2 regions of the Belliella baltica DSM 15883 genome follow, and region 1 is predicted to be linked to the other one. Evidence: riboswitches for the same ligand, from Rfam matches in the RefSeq annotation. Region 1 holds a riboswitch; the other holds the start of a gene.
The links. Region 1 has a riboswitch for thiamine pyrophosphate ahead of BELBA_RS03000 (TonB-dependent receptor). Riboswitches for the same ligand answer to the same signal wherever they lie in the genome.
Positions count from the first base shown of each region.

Region 2: another riboswitch for thiamine pyrophosphate. It lies ahead of thiM (hydroxyethylthiazole kinase); the one in region 1 lies ahead of BELBA_RS03000 (TonB-dependent receptor).

Region 1 is NC_018010.1:649,403-652,795, reverse strand. It holds gene BELBA_RS03005 (fatty acid desaturase family protein) at 1-943, shown strand, start outside; TPP riboswitch at 1,044-1,140, shown strand; gene BELBA_RS03000 (TonB-dependent receptor) at 1,317-3,393, shown strand, end outside.
Region 2 is NC_018010.1:3,386,437-3,389,829, forward strand. It holds gene thiD (bifunctional hydroxymethylpyrimidine kinase/phosphomethylpyrimidine kinase) at 1-103, opposite strand, end outside; gene thiE (thiamine phosphate synthase) at 107-751, opposite strand; gene thiM (hydroxyethylthiazole kinase) at 748-1,542, opposite strand; TPP riboswitch at 1,614-1,702, opposite strand; partial or broken gene BELBA_RS15460 (IS1595 family transposase) at 1,993-2,912, opposite strand; gene BELBA_RS15465 (T9SS-dependent choice-of-anchor J family protein) at 3,182-3,393, shown strand, end outside.

The DNA of each region.
Region 1 (3,393 bases):
TCTGCTGGTTTGTGCTTACATAGCAACTTATGTAACGCTTATATTCTTCACACCACACTGGGCTATTGCCTTGGTTGGCTGTGTGCTTTTAGGAGCCTTGGCTTCAACCATCGGTTTCAACGTGATGCATGATGGTGCACATGGTAGCTTTAGTAAGAAAAATTGGGTCAATGAACTCGCTGGAGTTTCAATCAATTTTTTAGGAGCGAATGTATTCATGTGGAAAACCAAACATAATGTAGTTCATCACTCTTTTACCAATATAGATGAAGTAGATGACGATATGAATGCAAGACCTTTCTTGAGACTTTGCCCAAATCAAAAATTTCATCGTATCCATAAGTATCAACATAAATACTTCTTATTCGTCTACTCACTGCTGTACTTGTATTGGATTTTTGTGACGGATTACAAAAAATATGCAACCAAAAAAGTGGGAATTGTCCCAATTCAGAAAATGACTGTTGGAGACCACTTGTCTTTCTGGGGTTTCAAACTGCTTCATATCATACTATTTGTAGCAATTCCACTTTATATGCTTGGATTTACACCTTGGTTGATAGGATTTTTGGTTTATGGGATTTCAACAGGAATTCTCTTAAGTGTTGTATTCCAGTTAGCACATGCTGTCGAAGAAGCCTCTTTCCCAATGCCAAATATAGAAACCAACAAATTGGAAGATGATTGGGCAATCCATCAGTTAAAAACTACTTCAAACTTTGCCACCAATAACAAAGTACTTTCCTGGTTAGTTGGTGGGTTAAATTTTCAAGTTGAGCACCATTTATTTCCAAATATCTCTCACGTTCACTATCCGGCGATAAGCAAGATCATAAAAGAAACTTGTAGAGAATATGGAATCCCATACTTGGAGCATCCAAAACTCAGTATGGCATTTACCTCTCATGTCAATCATTTGAGAAATTTAGGTAATAACCAATAAACACAAAAGTCTTAATTTTTCCCGCTGTTCAGTTTTGAGCAGCGGGTTTTTTTATTTTCAGCATTTTTGGATATTAAGCTTTTCCACCTACATTTGCAGCATAGATCATTAGGGGTGCCTTAAAATATCAGGCTGAGATCATACCCACAATACCTGATCCGGGTAGTGCCGGCGAAGGGAAATGAGTAACCAATGAAAATAGAGCAGTCAAGTTTTCTTTGAAAACTTTGGATTAGTCCATAAAGCTTAGACTTTGCGCATGCATGCAATTCTGCTGTATTTGACTTGGAAACGGGTAAACAAAATGAAGAAAATCATCCCCTTGGTTTTCCGATGTTTAACCAGCCGGTTTTCGGCAAAGTAATTAAATCAAATGAAACAATTAGGATTTACACTGGCACTGCTGCTGGTGTGTTTTGTTGCAACAGCACAGAACAAGATTAATGGAACTGTAAAGGATGCCTCAACGGGAGAATTACTGGCTGGGACCAATGTGCTTTTAGAAGGAACTGGAAGAGGATCAACCACAGATATTTCTGGAAACTTTGAGATTAGAAATATACCTCAAGGAACTTATGATTTGAGAGTGTCTTTTTTAGGTTACACAACACAAACTTTAAAAATCACTGTTCCAAATACTGAGGAAATCAATATCTCTTTGGAACAAAGCAGTATTTTCACTGAAGAATTTGTTGTGAATGGAACAAGAGCTTCAGACGTGACTCCAACAACTTTTCAAAACATCAAAAAGGAAGAAATAGCCAAGTTGAATCTTGGGCAGGATATTCCGATGTTGTTGAATTATACGCCATCTGTGGTGAGTTTTTCGGACGCAGGAGCCGGAGTAGGCTATACTGGGCTAAGGATTAGAGGTTCAGATCAGACACGAATCAACGTGACAGTCAATGGTATTCCGATGAACGACGCAGAATCACATGGAGTGTTTTGGGTAAATATGCCTGATTTTGCATCTTCTGTTGATAATATGCAAATTCAAAGAGGTGTCGGTACATCCACTAATGGAGCAGCCACCTTTGGTGCCAGTATTAACATTCAGACAGATACGCGTCAGGATGAAGCTTATGGAGAAATAGACAATTCTTTTGGGTCTTTTAATACCAGGAGACACACGGTAAAGGCAGGAACTGGGCTATTGAATAATCGATGGGCTTTTGATGCCAGATTATCTCAAATCACATCTGATGGTTATATGGATCGCGCTTCATCTAATCTCAAATCTTATTTCCTAACAGGTGGGTATTATGGTGAAAATCATGTTTTCAAACTGAACGTCTTTTCTGGCGCTGAAAAAACCTATCAAGCGTGGGAAGGTGTACCCGAAGCGCTTTTAGAAACAAATCGGACATTCAATCTCTATACTTATGATAACCAAACTGATAATTATCAGCAGGATCATTATCAGTTTATTTACACAGGAAAAATTAACCAAAATTGGAAGGCAAATGGAGCTTTGCATTATACTTATGGACGTGGTTATTACGAACAATTTAGAGAAAATGATAGGTTGAGTAGTTATGATCTTTCTCCTGTTATTATCGGAGGAGAAAGTATCTCTAGAATGGATATTATTCGCAGAAGATGGTTAGATAATGATTTCTTTGGTGGTGTTTTCTCGCTGAATTATATTTCAAATGATGCCAGACTTGATGCTGTCCTGGGTGGAGGCATCAATCGTTATGATGGAGATCATTTTGGAGAAATTATCTGGATGCAATATGCAGATAATGTCAATATTAGAGACAGATACTATGATAACAATGCAGTCAAAGATGATAGAAATGTCTATTTAAAAGGTACATACGAAGCTTCAGAAGGGCTATTTCTTTTTGGTGATTTGCAATATAGAGGAGTGGATTATCGCTTTGATGGTTTAAATAATGACCTGAGAAATGTCTCAGGAAATGTTAGCTATAATTTCTTTAATCCTAAATTCGGACTGACTTATCAAACTAGTTCTGGGAATTCGTTATACGCATCTTATGCAGTGGCAAATAGGGAGCCTGTAAGGAGGGATTTTACTGATTCACCTATTGTAGATCGAGCACCTCAAGCTGAGAATCTTCAAAATATAGAAGCAGGAATCAAAGCCAATACAAGCAAGTATGCTTATAATGTGAATTTCTACTACATGAATTACAATAATCAACTTGTCTTAACGGGTCAGTTGAATGATGTGGGTGCTTATGTGAGGGATAATGTCGCAAATTCTTATCGAGCTGGGATTGAAATAGATGGGGCATATAACTTCTCTCCTCAATTTACATTTGGTGGTAATTTGGCTATAAGTAGAAACAAAATTTCAGAATTTACGGAGTATATAGACGACTACTCTGCTGCAGAATTTTTCCAAGAAGAAATAACTTACACTGATACAGACATTGCTTTTTCACCAAATGTAGTTGCTTCAGCGATTTTGGATTACAAACCAA
Region 2 (3,393 bases), 1.5 Mb from region 1:
CATAGCAGCCTAAAGCTGAGAAAGTTTTCAAGTCTGCTTGTATTCCTGCTCCTCCACTACTGTCAGAACCTGCTATGCTCAATACAGAAATGTAAGTTTTCATCTCTTATTTAAATTTAAGTCCTTTTTCAATTTCTATTCTAAATGCCTCAGCAGCCTTCGCTGGATAATCTGCACTACAAATACCTGATACTACTGCTAAACAATCCGCCCCTGCCTCAATCACATCCGCTGCATTCTGAATTTTGATATTCCCGATGGCTACAAGTTTCTTCCTACTTATTTTTTGAAGTTCTCGAAGTCCATTCAATCCCCATTCTCTTCGCGTATCTATTTTTGTTGGTGTTGAGTAAATTGGACTGACCCCATAATACCATGCCATTTCAGATTCTGAAGATTGAATATCCTCCAATTGTTCTATCGACAAACCAATTGGATAATCTTTTCCCAAAACTTGCTTAGCATCTGTAATAGCCAAATCCGATTGACCAACATGAAGTCCATAGGCTCCAACATGTTTTGCCACTTGAGCATTGTCATTGATGATTAAGGGAACTTGATATTGATCACAAATTATTTTGAGTCGCTCTGCTTTTCGAATAAAATCAGGTTCACTTAATTCTTTTTCTCTAAGCTGTACAATTTCCGCACCGCCTTTTAAAGCTTCTTCCACTACCCAAAAGAAATCTCTTCCGAGGCAGGCAAGCTGATCCGTCACTAAATACAACCGGTAAGGAAAATCATACTTCATATCACAGAGGCTTGTACCCTTTTCTCTAGTTCTTCTTCTGTCAAATTATAAAGTGCATCGTAAAAATATAATTGAAGCGTACCTGGACCAATTGCCATATCAGCGGCTAAATCTCCCGCAACTCCCATAACTGCCATTGCGGTGAGGGTTTCTAAAAATGGATCTTTTCCAAGACCAACAAATGCTCCAACTATTGCCGAGGCTGTACATCCCATTCCGGTAACTTTCGCCATCAGAGGGCTGCCATTGGTGATTGTGGCTATTTTGTCATTATGGATAATATAATCTTTTGCTCCAGAGATGCAGACAACGGCCTCAGTTTCTTTAGAAAGTTGAATTCCAGCTTGCAAGGCTTCATCAGAAGAATTACTGCTATCCACTCCTTTGCTTTGAACATTCACACTAGCCAAAGACATAATTTCAGATGCATTGCCTCTAATGACAGTCGGCTTTTTTAAGAGAAGTTGTGAAAGGATTTCATTTCTGTAAGGTGTAGCCCCAGCACCGACCGGATCCAAGACCCAAGGCTTGCTTTGTAAATTAGCTTGTTCTGCTGCCAAAAGCATACTTTCAGCCCAATATTCATCAAGTGTACCTATATTGATTACAAGAGAACTGATAATGCGAACCATATCAGCTTGCTCAGGATGTGCATGCGACATAATTGGTGAAGCGCCAACAGCGAGCAAAGCATTTGCTGTATTGTTCATGACCACATAGTTTGTGATGTTTTGAACCAAAGTTGGATTAGACTTAAATTGTCGAAACGTATTACTTATTAACTCTTTCATAAGAAAATATTTATTAGATGAAAAACTTTAGGAGTCCATAATAGACAAAGAAAAATGCTTTCACGAGGCAAATGAAAAGCGGCACTTTTTCTTTCGCCGGCATTATCCGGTTCAAGTTCAAAGGGTATAATCTCAGCCAATGGCACCCCTAAAGTTTGTGTTTGCTAAAGTAAGTCATTATGAATTTTCAAAAAAGGATTATTGAAATATTTAATGATCAGCGATGAAATCAGTATGTAGTTTATTACAAATAATCTTTGCGACTAAGGATTGTTGAACTAGAGTGAGCTAGTTTAGAAAAGCAAAATTTATAATGGCTCAAAATAAGAAAGTAGGCATCGAATTCTAAGAGATTGAATTGGCAGTAAATAGATGATTATCAGATTTTTTTCCGAAACAAACACCTGATTATTGATAATCAACGAATCATTTTAATTTTAACAAATATGATTATCCGCTACTTTGCCAGTAGGGTTGGATAGAAGCAATAATAAGTCGGTCAAAGAGTCTTTCTCCAAAGTATCTTCGGTTTAGTTTGTAGCAAAACTCGTCGATGTAGTTCTGAAGCCTTCTTTCTGATATCATTTTGTACTTTCTAAGATCACTTTTGAGGTTACTGATTGCTGTATGAGCCCATTTAAGGTTGAATCTACCCTCTTTTGTTGAGGATAATTCAGTGACATGAACATCCACGAAGTCTTCAAACTTAGCGTAAGTGGTACTGTCATCGGTTTGAAGAACAGCATCTTTATTGATGAAGTCTTTAATAAGTTTCTCAGCCGTTTTAGCCTTTAAGTCCTCAATCTTCTTCATCTTGAAGTAGCGGCAGCTTTTGGTTAACTTCTTTGTCTTAGGATCCTCAAGAATGGTTGATTCAGCCATCACAGCCACTGTGGACTTCTGCTGAGTTCCTCGGCCCCGATTGAGATTCTTCTTTTTCTGGGCTGAGGTTGACTTGGTGATGTAAGCTTCATCATATTCTACCATGTCTTCCAGTTTATATTCATCATCCCGCTTACCCATTATGACACGAATCTTATGGCATAAATCAAAGACGGTTTGGTAGCGAGTAAACCCCATTTGTCGCTGGAGTTCAAGAGCGGTAAACCCCTGCTTAGTGGCACTAAAGAAGGTCATGGCCATCAACCACTTACGAAGTGACAGATTGCTATTTTCCATCACAGTTCCACTTTTCAAACTGGTACGGAATCCACAACTTTTGCATTGAAACATACTTTTACTGTGGAGCCAATAGTGCTCTTTTCCTCGCACTTTTTGCAAACCACGCCTTCCTGCTCTCGTTTAGCTTTGAAAAAGCTAATACAGGATTCTTCATCTGGAAAGCGCTCTTCAAACTTCAAAATATTCATGGTCAGAACCTTTGTTTTGACCAAGTAACCTCTCTTTAGCTTGATTACCAATCGATTGTCACCAACTGTCAGTATATAATTTGGCTACTGGCAGAATTACGTATATTCATATTAACAAATCCAAAAAAACACATAATATAATTTTACAGATATTATTTTCTAATCATTTGATAACAAGAAAATTTGGTTTAAACGTTTAAGAACTCTTAATTTTAGAAGCAATTTGTTGATAATAAAGTGCAGATATATAAACATAAAAACTAGACTAAATGAAACACTATTTACGCAAGACATTAATGTTTGCTATGTTGATGTGCTGGAGCATGATATCGCTTCAAGCACAGACAGAAGTTATAGCAGGCTGGACTTTTGAATCATCAATAGTTGAGGATCGAATAATCGCTGATCTAGGTAACTCTTTGAATACTGGAGATAATGCTCAAATTATCAGTCCTGTAAATATTAATTTTACGACCTATGT